DNA from 2 places in the Methylobacterium sp. AC433 genome. Region 2 is predicted to be linked to the other one. Evidence: predicted binding sites of a transcription regulator. Region 2 holds the regulator's gene; the other holds the start of a gene.

Region 1 (11,686 bases), on a different contig from region 2:
TGCCCGCCCGATAGGCTGAGAAGACACTGGATGACATCGCAATCAGGACCTGCCGCCCCGACCCAGACCGCGCCCCTGCTGGAGCCGGCGGTCCGACGATCCCTCGGGCAGCACCTGCGCGATACCTATGCGTCCCTCGATGACGGCCAGCCCGACCGCTTCGCCAGCCTGCTGGCCCGGCTCGAAGCGGCGCTCGCGGCCCGGGGCGAGACCCTCACGGCGGAGGTCCGGCAGGGCCTGCAGGACCATGCGTCGGGCCTGCGCAAGTACGCGCTGTCCCTGACCCGCGACGCCGCCCGCGCCGACGACCTCGTTCAGGACACGATGCTGCGGGCCTGGATGTACCGCGAGAGCTTCACACCCGGTACCAACGTGTGCGGATGGTTGACCATCATCATGCGCAACACTTTCTATTCCGGCCAGCGCAAGCGCGTGCACGAGGTGGAGGACAGCGACGGCAGCTACGCGGCACAGTTGGTGACCCTGCCGGCACAGGGGTCCGTCCTCGACCTCGAGGACGTCAACGCCGCCATCGGACGTTTGTCGACGACCCTGCGCCAGGCCCTGACGCTCGTGGCCATCGACAACATGACCTACGACGAGGCCGCCACCGTGATGGGCTGCAAGATCGGCACGGTGAAGAGCCGCGTCTGGCGCGCCCGCGAGAGCCTGGCCGCCCTCGTCGGCTACTCCGCGAATGAGATCGGGCCGGACCGCCTCGCCAGCTCGGTGCTCAGCGACACGAGCCTCCGACCCCGGATCTGAGCCCGCCTACAGCAGCGTCCCGCGCAGGATCAGCATCGCCACCGAGAAGTAGATCACGAGGCCGGTGACGTCGACGAGGGTGGCGACGAAGGGGGCCGAGGCGGTGGCGGGGTCGAAGCCGAGGCGCTGCAGCAGGAAGGGCAGCATCGAGCCGGTGAGCGAGCCGAAGGTGACGATGCCCACCAGCGCCGCCCCGACTGTGGCCGCCACGAGGGGCCAGTGCACGCCGTAATCGTAGAGCCCGGTCTTCTGCCAGACCACGATCCGGACGATGCCGATCGCGCCCAGGATCGTGCCGAGCACGAGGCCGGTGGGGAGTTCGCGCAGGGCCACCCGCCACCAGTCGCGCAGGCGCACCTCGTGCAGGGCGAGGGCGCGGATGAGGAGCGAGGTGGCCTGGCTGCCGGAATTGCCGCCCGAGCTCATGATCAGCGGGATGAACAGGGTCAGGACGATGGCCTTCTCGAGCTCGCCCTCGAAGCCCTGCATGGCGGTGGCGGTCATCATCTCGCCGAGGAACAGCGCGCAGAGCCAGCCCGCCCGCTTCCGGATCATCGTGGGGAAGCGGATGTCCATGTAGGGCTCGGGCAGCGCCTCCATGCCGCCGAAGCGCTGCACGTCCTGGGTCTGCTTCTCCACCATGGCGTCGATCATGTCGTCCACCGTGACGATGCCGATGAGATGGCCGACCGCGTCGATGACGGGCAGGGCGAGGAGGTCGTATTTCGAGATGAGGCGCGCCGCCTCCTCGCGGCTCGCGGTGGGCGAGACCGCCAGGGGGCGGCGGTTGGGCGCCACCGAGAGCACGTTGTCGTCCGGCCCGCCGGTGATCAGCCGGCGCAGGGGCACGGCCTTGGTGAGCGCGCGGGTGCGGGGGTCGAGGACGAAGATCGCGTAGATGGTCTCGCGCGTCTTCTCCACCTGCCGGACGTGATCGAGGGTCTGCTGCACCGTCCAGCTGCCCGGCACGGCGACGAACTCCGTCGTCATCAGCGAGCCGACGGTCTCCTCGCCGTAGGTGCTCAGCCGGTCGACGGCGCCGCGGGTCTCGGCGTCGAGGCGGGCGCGCAGGTCCGAGCGGCCCGGCTCCTCGATCTCGCGGAAGAGGTCGGTGATGCGGTCGGCCGACATGCCCGACAGGAAGGAGGCGACCCGGTCGCGCGGCAGCATCTCGATGATGTCGGCGGCGCAGTCGAGCTCGGGCTGGTCGAGCACCTCGATCGCCCGCTCCACCGGCAGGCCGAGCAGGATGGCGGCGGCGACCTCGGGCGCCTCCTCGTTCAACGCCTCGACGATGTCGGGCGCGCGCTCGTCCGACAGGCGGGCGGCGAGCACCGCCGGATCGATGCCGGTCGGGAAGGAAGCGATCTCGTTCATGGGCTCACCTCGCAGGGCGCGCGATCCGGCCGTGTGGGGCCGTCCCGCGCCGGGCCGCCGGAGCCCGGGCAGCGGGGCGTCAGGCGGAGGGAGCGGAGGCGGCCGCGCACGGCGCGGGCGATCGGTCTGGATTGTCGCTGGGCATCGGAATCGTCGAGAGGGAGCCGAGGCGTGCCGCCCGGTGAGTCGTGACCCCCGCGCGAGCCCGCTCGGCGGCGCGTCAGTGCGCCTCCCCTCCCCGGGGCGTCAAGCCGAAACCGGAGCCGGCCGGATCTTTCCTTTGCACCCGTGCCGTCGCCCCCTCATCGCGGCTGCCGCCATTGCCCGCATCGGGCCAAGTCGCCGGCATCATATCACTGGTTTTCCGGTCTGATGACGGCGCACGGACTCGGCAGCGGGGTCGGGGCCGGCACTTTCTCGCGATCCTATGAGAAATATAAGTGTAGTGCGCGCTTGTATTGTGCCCAACACAACGGCATATCGAGGGGGTCGAACACGAAGGAGTTTCCCATGAAGTGGTCCGCCCCCGTCGTCCAGGAAGTCTGCGTCGGCATGGAAGTCACCAGCTACGAGTCCGCCGAGATCGATCCCTTCAACTAAGGCGCGGCCTTTCGAGGCCTGTCCTTAGCCGTAAGGCGGATCGAACCCGGCCGGGTTCGGCTTTCACCCCCAAAACCAACCAGGAGAGACGTCATGAAGTGGTCTGCCCCCATCGTCCAGGAAGTCTGCGTCGGCATGGAAGTGACGAGCTACGAGTCCGCCGAGATCGATCCCTTCAACTAAGGGAGATCGCGGGTCCCGCCCGCGGGACCGGCTGATCCGAAGGGGCGTTATCCGAGAGGGTAGCGCCCCTTTCGTTTGCGTGTGGCGTGCCGGCCGCCGGTGATCCGTTCGGCCCGCGCAGGGCCTCCGCCAGGAAGTCGATGAGCACCCGGACGCGCGCCGGCATCGCCGCGCCGCCGACGAAGACCGCGTGGATGGCCTCCCGATCCTGCGGATTGAAGCGCTCCAGCAGGGGCACCAGGCGCCCGCTCGCGAGTTCGTCGGCGATGTGGAAATTCCCGACGCGGGTGATGCCGACCCCGCCGAGGGCGAGCTGGACCAGCGTTTCGCCGTTGTTGGCGGTCATGTTGCCGGAGACCGCCAGCAGGTGGTCCCGTCCGTCCGCGCGGAATGGCCAGCCGGGCTCGGCGCGGCGGAAGTTGAAGTCGAGGCAGTTGTGCCGGGCGAGATCCGCCGGGACCTGCGGTGTTCCGGCCCGCGCCAGGTAGGCGGGCGAGGCCACGACGGTGCGGCCGGTATCGCCGAGCCGGCGCGCCGTGAGCGGGCTGTCGGGCAGGGTCCCGAACCGGATCGCGACGTCGGCCCGGCCGCCGAGAATGTCGGCGACCTGATCACTGAGGTCGATGTCGACGCTGATGCCGGGATGGCGGGCCACGAACGCCGCCAGCAGCGGCACGATCACCAGCCGGCCGTGCGCGGAGGCGGTGCTGATCCGGACCCGTCCGCGCGGGCAGGCCTGGTCGGCGATCGCGCTCTCGCTCTCCTCGATGTCGGCGAGGATGCGGCGCGCGGCGCGGGCGTAGGCCGCGCCCTCGGCGGTGAGGCGCAGCGTGCGGGTGGTCCGCACGATCAGCCGGACGCCGAGTCGGGATTCGAGGCGGGTGACGATGCGGCTGACGGCGGAGGCCGTCAGCCCCAGGCCGCGGGCCGCCGCGGACAGGCTGCCCTCCCGCGCCACGGCCACGAACGCCGCCATCTCCCCCGTCCGGTCGATCCGATCGCGCTGCATTCGTGCTCCTGAGTCACGGATGTCGGTCCGAAGATTCGGCTACCGACCTGTGTCGCGCTGCATCATGTGCCTGTCGGGAACGATTACCGAGAGGCCTCCCCCATGACAATCCATCCTCCCCTGCTGGCGCTGGCCATCGGCGCCTTCGGGATCGGCGTCACCGAATTCTCGCCGATGGGCATGCTGCCGCTGATCGCCAGCGATCTCGGCGTGTCGATCCCGGCCGCCGGCCTGCTGGTCAGCGCCTATGCGCTCGGCGTCCTGATCGGGGCCCCGCTGATGACCCTCGCCTTCGCGCGGGTGCCGCGCCGGGCCCTGCTGGTGGGCCTCATGGGCATCTTCACTGCGGGCAGCGTGATCTCGGCCCTCGCCGACGGCTACGCGATGCTGCTCGCGGCCCGGATCGTCACGGCCTTCAACCACGGCGCCTTCTTCGGGATCGGATCGGTGGTGGCTGCCGGCCTGGTGCCGCCCGAGCGGCGCGCGGCCGCGGTGGCCGCGATGTTCTCGGGCCTGACCGTCGCGACGATCGGCGGCGTGCCCCTCGCCGCCTGGGTCGGGGAGGTGCTGGGCTGGCGGGCCGCCTTCTGGGGCATCGCCGGCATCGGCGCCGTCGCGATGCTGTCGCTGCGGCTCGCCCTGCCGCCCCTGCCCGTGGACGGCGCCCCCGATATCCGCGCGGAGCTTCGGGTCGTGGCGCGGCCGGCCGTCCTCGGCGCGCTCGCCCTCACGGTCCTCGGGTCGAGCGCGATGTTCACGGTCTTCACCTACATCGTCCCGATCCTGCGCATCGAGGCGGGAGCGGACACGTCCTTCGTCACGGCCATGCTGGTGACCTACGGCGTCGGCCTGACCCTGGGCAACTGGGCGGGCGGACGCCTGGCCGATCGCACGGTGGACGGAACGATCATCGCGTCCCTGGTGGCGCTGGTGGTGCTGCTCGGGGTTTTCGCCGTCGGGATGGAATCGCGCTGGGTCGCCGCCCCGCTCATCCTGCTCTGGGGCGTCGCGAGCTTCGCCCTGGTGCCGCCCCTGCAGATGCGGGCGATGGCTGAGGCCGGCGAGGCGCCCAACCTCGCCTCGGCGCTGAACGTCGGCGCGTTCAACCTCGGCAACGCCATCGGTGCGGCCCTCGGCGGCCTCGTGATCGACCTCGGCGGAGGCTATCCGGCGGTCTCGGTGGCCGGGGCCGCGATGGCGGCGCTCGGCCTCGCCTTCATCCTGGTCCTGCGGCGCGGCCAGCGCATCGTCGCCGCGCCGGCCTGTCCCTGAGGCGTGCGGATCCGGATCACAGGCCGAGGCCGAGCTGGCGCGGTTCGGGGGCCGGGCCGTGCTCCAGGGCGGAGAGGGAGACCCCGAGGAGGCGCACGCTGCGCCGCAGGGGGAACAGGTCGCGCAGGAGGGCCAGCACGGCCTCTTCCAGGGCGGAGCGGTCCGGCACGAAGCCGGGCAGCGAGCGGGCCCGGGTGATCTGCTCGAAATCCGCGAACTTCACCTTCAGCGTCACCGTGCGGGCCCGGACCTCCTTGGCGGCGGCGGCTCCCCAGACCTTGTCGAGGATCGGCGTCAGGCGCCCGGCGAGCACCGCGTAGTCGGCCGAATCCTCCGAGAAGGTATTCTCGGCGCCGATGGACTTCCGGATCCGGTTCACCCGGACCGGGCGCGCGTCGATCCCGCGCGACACCCCGTGATAGTAGGGCGCCGAGGCGCCGAACCGCGCCGTCAGGGTCTCGAGGCTGAGGGCGCGCAGGTCGCGCCCGGTCAGGATGCCGAGCGCCTTCATGCGGGCCTCGGTGACGGGCCCGATGCCGTGGAAGCGCCCGATCGGCAGATCCTCGACGAAGGCCGGCCCCATGGCGGGGGTGATCACGAACAGGGCGTCGGGCTTGCGGAAGTCTGAGGCGACCTTGGCCAGGAACTTGTTGTAGGAGACGCCCGCCGAGGCCACGAGCCCGGTCTGCGCGCGGATCGAGGCCCGGATCGCGCGGGCCACCGCGGTGGCGGTCGGCAGCCCCTGCCGGTTCTCCGTCACGTCGAGATAGGCCTCGTCGAGGGCGACGGGCTCGATCAGGTCGGTGTGCTCGGCGAAGACCGCCCGGATCTGCTCGGAGATCGCCCGGTAGACCTCGAAGCGCGGCTTGACGAAGACGAGGTCGGGGCAGAGCCGGCGCGCCGTCACCGAGGGCATGGCCGAGCGCACGCCGAAGGCCCGCGCCTCGTAGCTCGCCGCCGCCACGACCCCGCGCTCGCGCGATCCGCCCACCGCCACCGGCCGGCCCCGCAGAGCGGGATCGTCGCGCTGCTCCACGGAGGCGTAGAAGGCGTCCATGTCGATGTGGATGATCTTGCGGATCGCGCCCGCGTCGTCCGGGTCCATCGCGGACGCCCCTCCCGATCGTTTGTCGGCCCGTGTTCGTGGTCTGTTCGCAGAATCCCGGTTCGGGCGCGGGAATCAAGCCCGGGCTTCCCGCGATCCACCGCGGAACCGACGCAGGCGCGGCAGGGCTCGCCCCGGAGGCGGGCGTGCCCCATAAGGGCGCCCAGACAACGCGACGGACGCCGTACGACACGCGGCGTCCGCGCTTCGCGACCCGCCCGAGGACAGGCACGTGCACATCACCCAGATCACCCACCACGACCTCGACGGCTACGGCGCCTCCACGGTGGTCGGCCAGTTCGCCGACGTCGCCCGGATCGTGCACGTGCCGCGCTATTCCGATGTCGGGCCGGTGGTCGAGACCGAGCTGAAGCGCCTCGGCAAGACCGCGGCACCCGAGATGATCCTGATGACCGATCTCGGCCTCGAGGCGGTCGCGGTGACGTTCATCCGCAACTTCGCCGCCCTCAACCGCCGGCGCGAGCCGGAGGCGCGCCACCGCCTCGTCGTGCTCGACCACCACGCCTCGTCGGTGGACCAGCTGCGCGACCAGGGACTGGCGCCGCAGGCCGATCCGGACGTACCGGGCCTCCTGCGCTTCGACCTCGGGGACCCGAACATCGTCGTGCTCATCGACGAGGCCCGCTGCGCCACCCGCATGGCCTACGAGCACCGGGCGCTCTACGCGACCCGCGCGGCCGGCGAGGACCCGATCCTCGGCGCCCTGGTGACGGCGGTGGACGCGGTGGACCTCTGGCGCAAGGACCGCCCGGAATTCCGCAGCGGCCTCAGCCTCGACGAGATGTTCTGGGACAACGTCTCCAATCTCGTGCCGATCGGCCATCCCTGGCACGACCGCTTCGTCGGCGACCTCCTGCTGGGGGTCGCGCGCCTGCTCGGCGACGGCGCGTCCCCGGCCGTGATCGAGGGCCAGGTGCCGGCCCTGCGCAAGGCCATCCTCGACGCCTACCTCGCCGACGACGAAGGCGACGACCGCACGCTCACCACCCGCATGCGCATCGCCCGGGTGCTCGCCCGCTCCGACCTCTTCCATCCCCTCTCGGACGGGACGCTGATGTCCTTCGGCCTCGATTCGGGCACCTTCCAGCGAGTCTCGGACCTGATCATGGAGAGCGGCCGCGCCAAGCGGGTCCTCAACGTGCAGCGGGCCGGCACGATGTCCTTCCGCTCCAACAACGAGACCGCCCTCGACGGCGCGCGGCGCTTCCGCGGCGGTGGGCACAAGGACGCCGCCGGCGGGAAGCTGACCAGCGGCTCGGCCTTCTCCCTGGCGGACGCCATCGCGCAGGTCGAGCCGGTGCTCAACCCGCCAGCGGCCGACCCCGCGCTGAGCCCGTTCGCGGCCCTGAAGAACTGGAAGGGTTGAGGCGGAACGCGACCGCGTGAACGGCCGAAACCTCCCTGCGCTGCCTCCGGAACGCCATGCCGCCGATCGACATCACCCGCCGCGGGCCGTGCCCGTTCCTGTCCGGCTTCGACCTCGACGACGTGGCGCTGCCCGATATCCGGCTCCGGGTCGCCCGGTCCCCCGACGGTCACCGACTGCCGGTGCTGCTCCTGCACGGCCATCCCCAGACCCACGCCACCTGGCACGCGGTGGCGCCCCGGCTGCGGGAGGCCGGCCATCCGGTGGTCGCCCCCGACCTGCGCGGCTACGGCGATTCGGATCGCCCGGCCTCGGCGGCCGATCACGCGCCCTACGCCAAGCGGGCCATGGCGGCCGACGCCGTCGCGCTGATGCGCGCCTGCGGCCACGAGCGCTTCGCCGTGGTCGGGCATGATCGCGGCGGGCGCGTCGCGCACCGCATGGCCCTCGACCATGCCGCCGCGGTGGACCGCCTCGCCGTCCTCGACATCGCGCCGACGCAGACGATGTACGCCCGCACCGACCGCGCCTTCGCGACCCGGTATTTCTGGTGGTTCTTCCTGATCCAGCCGGCGCCGCTGCCCGAGCGGATGATCGGCGCCGATCCGGAGGCGTACCTGCGTCACCACCTCGCCGGCCAGAGCCGGACGCCCGGCATCCCGAGCGAGGCGCTGATCCGGGAATACCTGCGCTGCTACCGCGCCCCCGGCGGCATCCACGCGATCTGCGAGGATTATCGTGCCGCGGCCGGCATCGACCTCGAACACGACGCCGCGGACGAGGCGGCCGGGCGCCGGGTCACCGCGCCGCTCCTCGCCCTCTGGGGTGCGCAGGGCACGGTCGGGCAACTCTACGACGTCGCCGCGACCTGGCGCGAGAAGGCCGACCGGGTGGACGGACACGCCCTGCCCTGCGGGCACCTGCTCCAGGAGGAGGCGCCCGAGATCGTGCTCGACCACCTGCTGCCCTTCCTCGCCTGAGGGCCGGCGTCGAGCGACTCGGGGTCGCGCCCGGATCGGGCGGGCCGGTCCTGCGGTTACTCCTGCGGTGAGGCGAGGAGAGGCCGATGGCGATACCGACCGACGCGCTCGACCACCCGGCCTGGCTCGGGCATCCGCATCCCCGCGTCGAGGGCGCCGCCAAGGTCACGGGCCGTGCGACCTATGCCTCGGACACGCGCCTGGAGGGCCTCGCCCATGCGGCCCTGGTCACCAGCACGATCCCGCGCGGACGGATCATCGGCTTCGACCTCGCCGCCGCGGAGGCGGTTCCGGGTTGCCTGCGCATCTTCACCCACCGGGACTTCGCCGGTGCCATCCGGCCGGTGAAGCACCTGATGGCCGGGGGCTACGCCAATAGCGGTCACCTGCCGCTGGGCTCGGACGCGGTCGCCTATGCCGGCCAGATCGTCGCCCTGGTGGTGGCGGAGACCATCGAGGCCGCCCGGGAGGCCGCCGCCCGGACGATCGTGCGCTACGCGGCCGAGGATTTCGCCGACGGGTTCGACGCCCCCCTGGCCGAGACCCTGCGGCTCGCCGACCTGAAGCCGAAGCACCACGACCCCCGCACCGGAGACGCCGACGGTGCCCTGGCGCGGGCCGCGGTGACGGTGAGCGCCCGCTACGGGACGCCGATCCAGCACCACAACCCGATCGAGCTGTTCGGCACGACTTGCGCCTGGGACGGCCCGCGCCTCACAATCCACGAGCCCTCGCGCTACATCGGCGCGGTCCGGCATGGCCTGGCCGCGCAACTCGGCCTCGACCCGGCCGACATCCGGGTGGTGTCGGGCCTGATCGGCGGCCATTTCGGTGCGAAGCTCGCCCTCGCCCAGTACACGGCGCCGGTCGCCCTGGCGGCCCGCGCCCTCGGGCGGCCGGTTTCCCTGGTGGCGAGCCGCCGGGACGGCTTCACCATCGCCAATTACCGTCCGGAGACCCGGCACGACATCCACCTCGGGGCGACCGGCGACGGGCGCTTCACCGCCCTGGTGCACGAGGCCGCGGTCATCGCCTCGCGCTTCGACCCCTTCGCCATGGAGGGCACCGACGTCACCGCGAGCCTCTATGCCTGCCCGGCCGTGCGCACCGACGAGCGCGCCGCGCGGGTCGACCGCAACACGCCGGGGCCGATGCGGGCGCCGCCGGAGGTGCCCTATCTCTTCGCCCTGGAGAGCGCCGTCGACGAGATGGCGGTCGCCCTCGGGCTCGATCCCATCGCCCTGCGCCGGCGCAACGACACGGCCACGGACCCGATCTCGGGCAAGCCGTTCTCCTCCCGCCCGCTGATGGCCTGCTTCGACGCCGGCGCGGAGGCCTTCGGCTGGCCGGAGCGCGATCCGGAACCGGGGCGGATGCGCGACGGCCCCTGGCGGGTCGGCCTCGGCTGCGCCGCGTCGGCCCGGCCGGTGAAGATCTCCCCCGCCACCATGCGGATCCGTCTCGGGGCCGATGGCCGCGCCACGGTCGCCAGCGCCCACCACGAGATCGGCAACGGGATCACCACGCTCCTGGCCCTCGGCGCCGCCGAATGGCTCGGGATCGCGCCCGGATCGGTCGACGTCCGCCTCGGGGACACCGACCTGCCCGCCGCCGGCCTCTCAGGGGGATCGTCCACGACGACGAGCCTGCTCCACACCCTGGCGCAGGGCTGCGAGACGCTTCGCGCCCGCCTGGCACAGGCCGCCACCGGGGCCGGACCCCTGGCCGGCGCCGATCCCGCCGCTTTGCGTCTGCGGGCGGGCGCGCTCGTCGCGCCGGACGGGCGGACCTGTCCGCTGGGGACCGTCGTCGCGGGGCTCGACCCCGCCGGGATCGAGACCGTGACCGCCTTCACGCCCGAGGGGCCGGAGGCGCTGGAGGCGATCGAATCGGGCAAGATGGCCCTCGGCACCGGGGCCGGCAGCGAGGCGGTGTCCTGGGCCTTCGGCGCCCAGTTCGCGCGCGTGCTCGTCCACGAGGAGACCGGCGAGATCCGGGTTCCGCGCCTCCTCGGCGCCTTCGCGGCCGGACGCGTGCTCAACCCGCTGACGGCGCGCAGCCAGCTCACCGGCGGGATGATCTGGGGCCTCGGCTCGGCGCTCCTGGAGGAGACGATCCTCGACCGTGGCCACTACCGCAACGCGGATCTGGCCGAGTACCTCGTCGCGACGGCGGCCGACGCGCCGGCGGTGGAGGCCCTGCTGGTGCCCGACCCGGACGACGCCGTGAACCCCCTCGGCCTCAAGGGCCTGGGCGAGCTCGGAATCATCGGCGTCAACGCCGCGATCGCCAACGCGGTGTTCCACGCCACCGGCCGCCGCATCCGCACCCTGCCGATCCGGGTCGAGGACATGCTGTGACCCCTGAAGAGCCCCCTCGCCCGCCTTCCGCCCGATCCTGACGCGGTCGTGATCCCTCCGGCCGGCCTTGACGGGCCGGAGGGAGGGGTTTCGAAGCCCGCCCACGCTGGACGCCCCGGCGCCGATCCTGTCTGATCGTCTCAACCAATGGGGGGAGAGCGTCATGTCCGACGACCGGGAGGATCAGGGCCGGCTCACGCGCGCGGCGAGCTTCGTCTTTCTGCACACGGAGCACGCGATCTACGCGGCGCTCGGTCTTCTCCTCGCGCTGACCGCCCTCGTCGCGCTGATCGATGCCTCCGCGCTGACCTGGGAAGCCTTGCGCCACCTCGGCGGCGCCGACCAGATCCTCGAGGTGGTGGATCGGCTGTTGTTCCTGCTGATGCTGATCGAGATCCTGCACACGGTGCGGGTGTCGATGCGCTCGGGCAAGCTCACCTGCGAGCCGTTCCTCATCGTCGGGCTCATCGCCTCGATCCGGCGCGTCCTGGTCATCACCCTGCAATCGTCGGAGATCACCCACGCCAAGGACTGGTCGCCGGAGAAGCAGGCGCTGTTCCAGGCCTCGATGATCGAGCTCGGCGTCCTCGCCGGCCTGATCCTCACGATGGTGTTCGCGATCTTCATGCTTCACCGCGCCCGCGACGA
Region 2 (11,686 bases):
CCCAATCGAGGCCGAGCCAGCGCATGCCGTCGAGGATCGCGTCGATGGCCCCTTGGGTCGAACGCTCCCGGTCCGTGTCCTCGATGCGCAGCAGCATGCGCCCGCCGAAGCGGCGGGCATAGAGCCAGTTGAACAGGGCCGTGCGAGCACCGCCGATGTGGAGGTAACCCGTAGGCGAGGGCGCGAAGCGCGTGACGACGGCTGACGACATCAATCTGGACTTGAATGGCTCGTGAAACGGGCGGGAAGCGGATCGACCGGCCCGGAACCGCGCGTGTAGCATGCGCGCGGGCCAGCGTTAAGAAATCGTCCAGGTCCCCGGGTCGCAGGGTCCGAGGATCGCCGGCGCCCATCGCTGCCTCCCTGATAGGGACATGGGCCGGAGGTTCACGCGATGGCACAGGCACGTGCGGCGGCTGCGATGGGGCGCATCACGCGCCACCTCGCCGCGCGTCGACCAGGTGCCGGCCTCGTCGTCGCCTGGCTCCGCACCGGGTGGAACCGCGAAATCGAGCAGCGCCGCCTCTTCGCATGGATTGCCGTCGCGTTCGGCTGTGGCATCCTGGTGTTCTTCCTGGGCACCCAAGGGACACCGTCGGTCCTGGCGCCGCTCGTGGCGGCGGGCCTGTTGGCCGGGACGACTCCGTTCCTCGCGAGCCGTCCGATCGGGCTCGCCCTCGTGGTCGCAGCCATCGCGGCGTTCCTCGGCTTCGCGGCGGCAACGGCGCGGGTGCAGCGCGTGAGCGGTCCGATCCTGGCCCGCACCACCATCGCGCCCCTGCTCGGAACCATCGAGGGATTGGACGAGCGGGAGGAGGGCGCACGCCTGATCATCCGCGTCGAGCGCTTCGGTACGCTCGGCCCCGAGGTCCGGCCGACCCGGGTGCGCGTCTCCTACCGCAAGGCGAACACCTTGAAGCCCGGCGACCACATCGCCGCGACCGCGCGGCTGCTCCCGCCACCGGAAGCCGCCCGGCCCGGTGGCTACGACTTCGCCCGGGATGCCTTCTTCCGCGAGATCGGCGCGGTCGGCTCGCTCGTCGGCAAAGTCGAGGTGCGGCCGGTGCCCGAAACCGCGGACCGGCAGTTTCGCCTCGCCGCCGCCGTCGACGCGGCGCGGAACGCCCTGACGCGCCGGATCACGGATGCCAATGGCGGGCAGGCCGGAGCCGTGGCGGCAGCCCTCGTCACGGGCAAGCGCGGGCTGATCAGCGGCGAGACCAACGATATTCTGCGCGCCGCCGGAATCTACCACGTCGTCTCGATCTCCGGTTTGCACATGGTCCTGGCGGCCGGCGTGGTGTTCTGGCTCGTGCGTGCGCTGCTGGCCATGCTGCCGTACGCAGCGTTGCATTGGCCGATCAAGAAGCTCGCGGCGATCGTCGCCATGGTGGGCGTGACGGCCTATTGCGTCTTCTCCGGCTGGGACATCGCGGCCGAGCGGTCGCTGATCATGACCCTGGTGATGCTCGGCGCGATCCTGGTCGACCGGCCGGCCCTCAGCATGCGGAACCTGGCGATCGCCGCCCTGATCGCCCTGGCGCGCGAGCCGGAGGGGCTCCTCGGCCCGAGCTTCCAGATGTCGTTCGGAGCGGTCGCCGGCCTGATCGCCTGCGCACCGCTGATCGGCGGCCGCGGGCTGCGCCGCGATGGGATCGGCCTGCTGCCCCGCGCTTTCGCTCTGCTGACCACGGCGATCGTCGGCACCCTGGCGACGACCCTCGTCGCACAGATCGCCACGGCTCCCTTCGCGACCTATCATTTCCAGACGATCCAGCCCTTCGGGCTGGTGGGGAATGCGCTCACCCTGCCGCTGGTCTCCCTGGCCGTGATGCCGTCGGCCGTCCTCGGCATCCTCGCCTATCCGTTTGCCCTGGATCAGCCGGTCTGGTGGGCGATGGGCCTCGCTGTGCGAGGGATGCTGACGATCTCCACCTGGATCGCGGGCTTCGGGCACGCGGTCGTGGTGATTCCGGCGTTCGGGGCGGGTGCTCTCGGTCTCATGGCATCCGCGCTGATCGTCCTGACCCTCCCGGCCTCGTCGTTGCGCTGGCTCGGCCTGCTTCCGGCGGCAATCGGCATCGCCTGCGCGGCCACTCCGGATCGCCACGACATCTACATCGATCGCGAGGGGGCGGGTGCGGCGATCCGGGACCGCAGCGGGCGGCTCGCCACTCTGGGGCGGCCACCCTCCTTCGTCCTCGGGCAATGGCTGAAGGCGGATGGCGACGGCCGCAAGGTGGAAGACGTCCCAGCGTTTCAGGGGGCGCGCTGCGATCGCCTCGGCTGCACCTTGATCACGCCAGACGGCCGCGCGCTCGCGCTGACCACCGACAAGCGCGCGCTCGGGGAGGATTGCGCCAGGGCCGAGATCCTGATTTCCCGGCAATCCGCCCCTCCAGGCTGTGCCGCGCCGATCATCGTCGACCGGAATTTCCTGCAGTCACACGGCGCGACGTCGATTCGCCTCGCCCGCGATGGCCCGGTACGCGCGACGGCCAAACGTTTTGGTGACCTCGTCCCCTGGCGCGCGAATTCGTCACGAAAACCAACGGAAGCGGCACCGGCCCCATCGGACCTGTTCAGCCCGCCGACGCCGCGAGCGGCGCCGGACCGAACTGGCGATCCGTCGGATTCGTCCGGTGACGAACCGGACGGCGAGAGCCTTCAGTAGCGACGAACGAGGCTGACCAGGCGCCCCTGGATCTGGACCCGGTCCGGACCGAGCACGCGGGTCTCGTAGGCCGGGTTCGCGGCTTCCAGGGCGATGGATGAACCGCGCCGACGCAGGCGCTTCAGGGTCGCCTCCTCGTCGTCGATGAGCGCCACGATGATGTCGCCGGTATTCGCGGTGTCCTGTTTACGGATGACCACGAGGTCCCCGTCGAGGATTCCCGCTTCGATCATCGAGTCGCCGCGCACCTCCAGGGCGTAATGTTCGCCGCCGGCGAGGAAGTCCGGCGACATCGTCACCGAGTGACTCTGCTCCTGGATGGCCGAGATCGGCGTGCCGGCCGCGATCCGGCCCATCACCGGGATGGTCACCGCCCGGCCGCTCTCGTCAGTGGCCTGCGTCGTCGGCAGGCGGGACACCGAGGCACCCGCCGGCAAGCCCTTGCCCTTGCCACCTTCGACCACGCTAGGCGTGAAGCGGCGCACCTCGGGAGCCGGAGCGGCGCGGGACGCGCCCGCGTTCCCGCCCAGGCTCTCCGGCATCCGGATCACCTCGATGGCGCGCGCCCGATTCGGCAGCCGGCGCAGAAAGCCGCGCTCCTCGAGGGCCGTGATCAGGCGGTGGATACCCGATTTCGACTTCAGATCGAGGGCGTCCTTCATCTCGTCGAAGGACGGAGGAACGCCGCTCTCGCGCATCCGAAGCTGGATGAACTGGAGCAGGTCCAGCTGCTTACGCGTCAACATGCGGGACACTCTTCGTTAGCGCCACGAAGCGCGGCGGATGGCACCAGAAACAAACCACGAACACATTAAACGTTCCGTAAGTGTTCTGCAAGGGTTCCTGTCAAGAGCCCTCGAGGTGCCGGGGATGGCCGGAACCGCGCCGTGGGCAGATCCCTTCACGGATGCCCGTTGCCGCGGACGCGTCGGGGCCCTGGCCCGATCGGGAGCGGCCTGTCGCGGACGACGGTGTGGTGGCGCTACGACGTCCGGGTCCGTCCGCTGCGGGGCTTGGCACCGGGGGCCTCGCCCCCCGCCTCGGTGGAAACGCGGGGATCCTGCCAGAAGGTGTCGAACAGGCGCTGCATGGCGCGCGCGTTTTCCTGCTGCACCTCCAGGCCGGTCTGGAACATCTGCTGCATCACGTCGAAGGGGGCGTCCGCAGCAGTCTTGTCCGGTGCATCGGCCCCTGGCCGTGACGGGGCCGTGAGCCGGGGCGGCGTCGGGCGCGCCCGCGCCTGAGGCGGCGAGGGCGCGGGACTCGCGGCGGAGGCACCCGATTTCAGGAACGCCTCCATCATCTCCGACCAGGCGTTGGGGGGGAAGCCGAAGGGATTCGCCTCGGCGCGCGAGGCCGGCGCAGGCGCAGGCGCCTGGTTGATCATGACGTGGACGATCCCCGCCACCACCATACCGGCCATGACCGGCAGCATCTGCTTCAGGGCCGGCATCGCGACGCCGCTGACGGTCGCCGCCTGCTGCAGCACCGCCTGGCTGAGATGTGGCGAGCCGAACAACTGCTTGACCAGCATGTCCATCTGCGGCGTCGCGCTCGGTGCCATGGGGGCAGTCGGCCCCACGAGGTTGAACAGGTGGGCGAAGCCGGTGGGATCGTGAGCGACGTTGCGCTGCAGGCCCATGGTCAGCGCCGGCATCAGAGCCTCCATCGCACGCAGGCCCTGTTCCGGCGACAGGCCGAACTGCCGTCCGAATCCCTGCGCATTGGCGCCCGCCTGCGCCTGGAGAATGTCGAACAGATTGAACATGGCGGCCTCGCGGACGAACAGCGGCTTTCCCGGCTAACGACCCGGGGCGCGCCCCGCGAATTCTGTCGCATCCGGGTAGCACTGACCAGCCCAGGCGCCTCAGGACTGCCCGATTCCGCGCCGACGGGAGCCCGCATCAACCTATTTCTTGCCCCGGATCCGCCGATGCGCTTCTCCGCGCCCCTGATCGAGGCGCGCCTCGTGCGTCGCTACAAGCGCTTCCTGGCCGACATGGAACTAGGCGACGGCTCCCTGGTCACCGCCCACTGCCCCAATCCCGGGGCGATGCTGGGCCTCGCGGTTCCGGGCGCGCGCGCACTCGTGTCCGAGACCCGGAGCCCGACGCGCAAGCTGGCTTTCTCCTGGGAACTGGTGGAGGCGGACCTGCCCGGCGGGCGGCAATGGGTGGGCGTCAACACGATGCGGCCGAACGCCCTGGTGGCGGAAGCCTTCGCGGACGGCAGCCTGCCGGTGCTCGGCGGCTACACCGTCCTGCGCCCGGAAGTCCGCTACGCGCAGGCCAGCCGCGTCGACTTCCTCGCCACGGGCGAGGAAGTGCCGCCATGCCACGTCGAGGTGAAGAACTGCCACCTGATGCGCCGGGCCGGCCTCGCGGAGTTCCCGGATTGCGTCGCCGCTCGCAGCGCCCGGCACATGGCGGACCTGGCTGCGGTTGTGGAGGCCGGGGGCCGCGCGATGGTCGTCATCGTGGTGCAGATGTGGGCCGACCGCTTCGACGTGGCCCGGGACCTCGACCCAGTCTTCGACCGGGCGTTCCAGGCCGCACGGGCCGCTGGCGTCGCCGTGCACGCCCATCGCTGCCGCATCGGCCCCGGCGGGATCACCATCGCCGACGCCATCCCGGTGCTGTAGGACGCCCGTCTCCGCGAAAGCCGGCTCGGTAGAGGGGGGAACGACGCGCCGTCAGGCGGCCCGCTCGAAGATCAGGTTGAGGCGCGTGCGGGCGATCCGGCGATAGCCGTGCTGTTCCAGGAGGGCAGGCAGGTCGATCTGCCACTGATCGGTGCCGTTCTCGACGATCAGCAGGCCCGGCCTGAGTGCGGCCGGGGCCGCCCGCAGGAACGGCTCCAGGATCAGGTCCTCGGCCCCTTCGACGTCGAGCTTCATGGCGTCGATGCGCTCGATCCCCTCGCCGCGGGCGAGATCGAGCAGCGGCAGGGCCGGCACCCGGATCTGCGCGCCTTCGTTCGTCCCGACGATCTTCAAGCTCGATTCGCCCCGGTTGCGCGGATCGACGAACAGGGTGAGTTCGCCGGCCTTGTCGGCGACGGCACAGGCCACCGCCTTCACCGTCCCGAACGGATTCTGAGCGATGTTGTAGGTCAGGCGGTCGAACACGTCCGGCTGCGGCTCGACTGCGAGGATGCGCGCGCGCGGCCCTGCGAAGGCTGCCACGAACAGCGCATAGGCCCCGATATTCGCGCCGATATCGAGGAAGGTGCAGCCCGGCTGAAGCTTCGAGCGCAGGAGTTCGCGCTCCTCCGGATCGAAGAACTGCGGCGTGAAGAGCACCTTCTTCTCGCAGTTGTTGTTGTAGGGGTAGAGCCGCATGCGCGCGCCGTAGCGCTCGACGTCGAGGGGGGCGCCCCGCAAAAGGCCGATCGCCACCCGGCGCAGGAACAGGGCGAGGCGCCGGCCCGCCCAGCTGGCGTAGGAGATCCGCCCTGTCTGCTGGGCGATGCGGGCGACGAGGCCGGTGGGAGCGTAGGTGCCGTAGGGCTGCGTGTCTTTCATCGTGCCTGCTGATGCCAGCGCGCGGGCGCGGCGGCAAGCGAAGGCGACACGAGGCCCTGGCCCGAAGTCGATGCCGGACGTGCCCCCTCAGCGCGCGGACGGAGAGCGGCGATAAGCTGCACCACCCGTCCAGCCCGAGAAATTTCCTGCAAGCTGGGACAAATCCCCGAGAGCGGCCTTCCGAGGCCAAAGCTGTTCCATTGTGGCAACACCACGACTGAAACCAGTATGGACGGGGCTAGATTGCCTTAAAAGTAGGCGCATGCACAAAGGATAGCTTTGCCGTAGCGGGGAACCTTTGAGAACGTCGCCATAACGCAGATTCCTCCGCAGAGTTCCCCATGACCATGCACCGCTCGCTCCTCGCCCTCTCAGCCGTCCTGCTGTCGTCGGTCTGTGCCTTCGCAGCCGACATCCCGGCGAAGGTGCTGGCCGTTCCGGCTCCCCCGGCCTCCTGCAAGGCCGAGATCACGTTCCCGGCCTATGGCGGCGTGATCAAGCAGAACCCGAACCCGGCCTGCCTGACGCTCGGCGCCTTCGGCGACATCTACGTCGGCGGCGCGGTCACGGGCTACTTTTACACACAGCCGAACCAGTACACGTTCTCGCCCGCCCCCTTGCCGAGCGATCGCGCCGGTCGCGTGGACGTTTCGAACCTGATGGGCTTCATCCAGAAGGCTGACGGCCCCTTCCAGTTCTACGCCGCCTTCGGCGCCTACTCGATCCCCGGTCTCGGCCTTCCGATCTACGGCACGTTCGACCAGACGGATCTGCTCTACTCCCCGGTTCCGATCGCCTACGGCAAGTACGTGATCAACGATAATTGGTCGATCCAGGGCGGCCGCATGCCGACCCTGATCGGCTCCGAGCTGCCCTTCACCTTCCAGAACCTCAACATCTCGCGCGGTCTCCTCTTCGGCCAGGAGAACGTGATCAACCAGGGTGTGCAGGTGAACTACTCGGACGGCCCGTGGGCGGCCTCGTTCGCCGCGACCGACGGCTTCTATTCCGGTGAAATCAATTGGGTCACCGGAGCGATCACCTACAAGATCGACGCCGCCAACACGATCGGCATCAACGGCGGCACGCACTTCTCGAGCTTCACCAATTTCGACCTCGCAGACCCGTTCGGTCGCCGCGGCCTGCGCTTCCAGTACGCCACCCCGGTGTCGCTGCAGAACAGCAGCATCATCAGCGCCAACTACACCTACGCGGACGGTCCGTGGATCGTGACGCCGTACGTGCAGTATACCAACGTCGAGCGGAACGCCGTGCTCGGCCTCGCCGGTGCCGAGACCTTCGGCGGCGCGCTCCTCGCCAGCTACGCCTTCACGGACAACTTCGCTCTCGCCGGGCGTGTCGAGTACATCACGCAGAGCGGCAACCGTAACAACCCGTTCGGGCAAACCTCGGTCCTCTACGGTCCCGGCAGCTCGGCCTTCTCCTTCACAGTGACCCCGACCTTCACCTTCGACCGCTACTTCATCCGCGGCGAATTCTCGACCGTGCAACTCTACGACATCAACCCCGGGTTCGGGTTCGGCCGGAGCGGCCTGAAGACCTCCCAGGAGCGCTACATGCTGGAGACCGGCATCACCTTCTAATCTGATCTGAGGGTCCGGTTCGAAGAAACGCGGCGGCAGGGCGACCTGCCGCCGCTTTCATTTCCGGGAGGCCGTCAGGCGGGGGCTTCCGTCCGCGCGCCCGGCGGTCCAAGGAGGCAGGCATCATGCCCCGACCGATAAGGCCCGAGCCCATGCAGAGCTTCGATTCAGACGGTGTCACCCTCGCCTATATCGACGTCCCGGCCGTGGGCGGGTCGGGCGATCCGATCCTGCTGATTCACGGCTTCGCTTCGAATCATGCGGTGAACTGGGTCAACACCCTCTGGGTCCGAACCCTGACCCAAGCCGGCTATCGCACCATCGCGTTCGACAACCGGGGGCATGGCGAGAGCCAGAAGCTCTACGATCCGGAGGCCTACGGAGCCGACCTCATGGCCCAGGACGCGCGCCGCCTGCTCGACCATCTCGGGATCGAACGCGCCGACGTGATGGGCTACTCGATGGGCGCACGCATCGCCGCTTTCCTTGCCCTCGACGCGCCGCAGCGCGTGCGCTCGCTGCTCCTCGGCGGCCTCGGCCTGCACCTCGTGGAAGGCAAGGGCCTGCCGGATGGGATCGCCGAAGCCCTGGAGGCGGAAACCGGCGCACGTGCGCCGAACCCGACGGCCGCCGCGTTCCGCACCTTCGCCGAGCAGACGAAGAGCGACCTGCGGGCGCTCGCCGCCTGCATGCGCGGTTCGCGCCAGGCCCTGTCGCGCGCCGAGGTCGCGGAGATCCTGACACCCACCCTGGTCACGACGGGCACCTTCGACACGGTCTCGGGCTCTGGTCCGGCACTGGCGGCCTTGTTCCCGAACGCCACCGCTCTCGAACTGCAGAACCGCGATCACAGCACGGCCGTTGGCGATCGCGGCCACAGGACGGGCGTGCTCGATTTCCTGTCCCGGCGCCCCTGACGGGACGCCCACCGCTTCAGCTCTTCAGGCGGTAGCCGGTCCGGAAGATCCAGGTCACGCCGGCCAAGCACAGAACGAGGAAGACCAGCGCCATGGCGAGGCTGATGCCGACGCCGACATCCGAGGTGCCGAAGAAGGCCCAGCGGAAGCCGCTGATGAGGTAGACCACCGGGTTGGCGAGGCTCACGGCCCGCCAGAAGGGCGGCAGCATCTCGATGGCGTAGAAGCTGCCGCCGAGGAAGGTCAGCGGCGTCACGATGAGGAGCGGCACCAACTGCAGCTTCTCGAAGCCGTCGGCCCAGAGGCCGATGAGGAAACCGAACAGGCTGAAGGTCACCGCGGTGAGGAGCAGGAACAGCACCATCACGAACGGATGCTCGATGCGCAGCGGCACGAACAGAGCGGCGGTAGCCAGGATGATCAGCCCGATGAGGATCGATTTCGAGGCCGCGGCACCGACATAGCCGAGCACGATCTCGAGGGGCGAGACCGGGGCCGACAGGATCTCGTAGATCGTTCCGGCAAAACGCGGGAAGTAGATGCCGAACGAGGCGTTGGCGATGCTCTGCGTCAGCAACGAGAGCATCATCAGTCCGGGCACGATGAAGGCGCCGTACGCCACACCGTCCACCGAGGCGACGCGCGAGCCGATGGCGGCGCCGAAGACCACGAAGTACAGCGAGGTGGCGATGACCGGGGCAACGATGCTCTGCAGCGCCGTGCGCCAGAAGCGCGCCATCTCGAAGCCGTAGATGGCGCGGACCGCGTACCAGTTCATGCGCGTTCCTTCACGAGGTCGACGAAGATCTCCTCCAGCGAGGATTGGCTGGTCTGGAGGTCGCGAAAACGGATGCCGGCGGCGGCGAGGTCCGCCAGCAGCGCGGTGATCCCGGTCCGCTCGCCCTTGGTGTCGTAGGTGTAGACGAGGTCCTGGCCGTCCGGCTTCAGGGTCAGGTCGTGCCGCGCCAGGGCCGGGGGCAGGGCCGCGAGGGGCTCCTGCAGATTGAGGGTCATCTGCTTCTTGCCGAGCTTGCGCATCAGCTCGGCCTTCTCCTCCACCAGGATGATCTCGCCCTTGCGGATCACTCCGATTCGATCGGCCATCTCCTCGGCCTCGTCGATGTAGTGGGTGGTCAGGATGATGGTGACGCCCTTGTCGCGCAGCGAACGCACGAGGCGCCACATGTCCCGGCGCAACTCAACGTCGACGCCGGCGGTGGGCTCGTCGAGGAACAGGATTCGCGGCTCGTGGCTCAGCGCCTTGGCGATGAGCACCCGGCGCTTCATGCCGCCCGACAGGGTCATGATCCGCGCATCGCGCTTCTCCCAGAGGGAGAGGTCGCGCAACACGCGCTCGATATGCGCAGGATCCGGCCGCAGGCCGTAGAGGCCGCGGCTGAAGCTCGTCGTGGCCCACACCGTCTCGAAGGCGTCGGTGGTGAGTTCCTGCGGCACGAGACCGATGAGGCGGCGGGCCTGACGGTAATCCCGGGCGATGTCGTGCCCGCCGGCGAGAATGCGGCCGGCGCTCGCCGTCACGATGCCGCAGAGGATGCTGATCAGCGTCGTCTTGCCAGCCCCGTTTGGACCGAGCAGGGCGAAGATTTCGCCCTCCGCAATCTCGAGATTGATGCCGTTGAGGGCCTTGAGGCCCGAGGCGTAGACCTTGGACAGGTTCTGGATCGAGATGATCGGCTGCATCGGGGCTCCGCTGCGGCGTTTCGCCGGCGCGATCGGGGCGGCTTTCTAGCATGCCCTCGTCGCAGGTCGGTCCTGAAAACGAGAAAGCCGCCTCGCGGCGGCTTTCCCTGAGCTCGTGATGGTGGCGATCAGGCCCGCAGGCGGGTCCGGACCTCGCCGAGGCTCTGGCGGACGAGGTCCTGAGCCGCGTCGCCCTGCATGCGCTCGCGCAGGATCACCTCGGAGACCTTCACCGCGGCATCGGCGGCAGCGGCCCGGACTTGAGCGGTCGCCTGAACCTCGGCCTGGGCGATCTTGGTCTCGGCCGACTTGGTGCGGCGGGCGATGAAGTCGTTCAGGCGGGCATGGCCCTCGTCGGCGATGCGCTGAGCCTCCTCGCGGGCGGAGGCGACGATGGCCTCGGCCTCTCGCTCGGCCTCGGCGCGACGCTTCTTGTAATCGGCGAGGACGCCGGCGGCCTCCTCACGCAGGCGACGCGCCTCGTCGAGTTCGTGGCGGACGCGCTTGGCGCGCCCGTCGAGGCCCTTGATGATCTGGTTGAAGCCGCCGACCTTCCAGACCACGGCCATGAACAGGACGAAGGCGACTGCGACCCAGAATTCGGCTTCCAACAACATGCTCGTCGTCCCAACTGGATGGTGTCCGGCGGTCCGGCGGGGGCGTCGCCCCTCGGGTCCAGCCGGTCAGGTGTGGCTTGGCGTCCCGCCTCAGTGCGGGAAGGCGACGCTGTCGAGGGCCTTGGCCAGGGCGGCCTCGTCCGGGCTGCGGCCGGTCAGGCGCTCGACGATCGCCGAGGCGGTCTCGCCGGCGATGCCGCGCACGTTGCCCATGGCCTCGGCGGTCCGAGTGCGCAGGGTCGCCTCGGAGGCGGCGATGCGCGCGTTCAACTCGGCCTCGAGCGCCTTGCGCTTGGTCTCGGCCTCCTGCGTCAGCGCCGTGCGGGTCTCCAGGGCTATGGCCTGGGCCTTGGCCTGCGCGTCGCTGAGGGATTTCTCGTAGGCCGCCCCGGCGGCATCCGCCTCGGCCTTCAGGCGCTGGGCCTCGTCGAGGTCGCTCGACAGGCGCACGGCGCGGTCGTGCAGGATGGCCTGGATGCGCGGGAGCGCGATCTTGTCCATCAGGTAGTACAGCAGCCCGAAGGCCAGAGCGAGCCAGATGAGCTGGGACGCGAAGGTGTGGCTCTCGAAGGGCGGGAAGCCGCCGCCGTGCTCGGCGGCCGGCGTCGCGGCGAAGCCTTCATGCGTTGCGGTCGAATGGGCCGGCTGAG

The links. Region 2 encodes LexA, which represses DNA repair genes until DNA is damaged. Its sites were predicted from a motif close to TGTTCNNNNTGTGTTCNG; they were not measured.
Region 1: dinB (DNA polymerase IV) is a predicted target of LexA. The motif match lies at 6,345-6,362, and genes of this name have one in related genera.

Annotation. Positions count from the first base shown of each region.
Region 1 covers NZ_CEEDBN010000012.1:89,955-101,640, forward strand. Annotated here, with positions in the region: gene AC0IWM_RS16735 (sigma-70 family RNA polymerase sigma factor) at 31-765, shown strand; gene mgtE (magnesium transporter) at 772-2,142, opposite strand; gene pqqA (pyrroloquinoline quinone precursor peptide PqqA) at 2,653-2,742, shown strand; gene pqqA (pyrroloquinoline quinone precursor peptide PqqA) at 2,836-2,925, shown strand; gene AC0IWM_RS16755 (LysR family transcriptional regulator) at 2,918-3,934, opposite strand; gene AC0IWM_RS16760 (MFS transporter) at 4,037-5,206, shown strand; gene dinB (DNA polymerase IV) at 5,223-6,311, opposite strand; gene AC0IWM_RS16770 (dimethylmenaquinone methyltransferase) at 6,544-7,698, shown strand; gene AC0IWM_RS16775 (alpha/beta fold hydrolase) at 7,755-8,678, shown strand; gene AC0IWM_RS16780 (xanthine dehydrogenase family protein molybdopterin-binding subunit) at 8,765-11,038, shown strand; gene AC0IWM_RS16785 (phosphate-starvation-inducible PsiE family protein) at 11,202-11,686, shown strand, end outside.
Region 2 covers NZ_CEEDBN010000013.1:84,718-96,403, reverse strand. Annotated here, with positions in the region: gene gltX (glutamate--tRNA ligase) at 1-211, opposite strand, end outside; gene AC0IWM_RS17520 (ComEC/Rec2 family competence protein) at 395-2,674, shown strand; gene lexA (transcriptional repressor LexA) at 2,668-3,420, opposite strand; gene AC0IWM_RS17510 (DUF937 domain-containing protein) at 3,657-4,442, opposite strand; gene sfsA (DNA/RNA nuclease SfsA) at 4,608-5,315, shown strand; gene AC0IWM_RS17500 (FkbM family methyltransferase) at 5,367-6,197, opposite strand; gene AC0IWM_RS17495 (outer membrane beta-barrel protein) at 6,539-7,801, shown strand; gene AC0IWM_RS17490 (alpha/beta fold hydrolase) at 7,954-8,718, shown strand; gene AC0IWM_RS17485 (ABC transporter permease) at 8,735-9,496, opposite strand; gene AC0IWM_RS17480 (ABC transporter ATP-binding protein) at 9,493-10,419, opposite strand; gene AC0IWM_RS17475 (F0F1 ATP synthase subunit B family protein) at 10,548-11,033, opposite strand; gene AC0IWM_RS17470 (F0F1 ATP synthase subunit B family protein) at 11,127-11,686, opposite strand, start outside.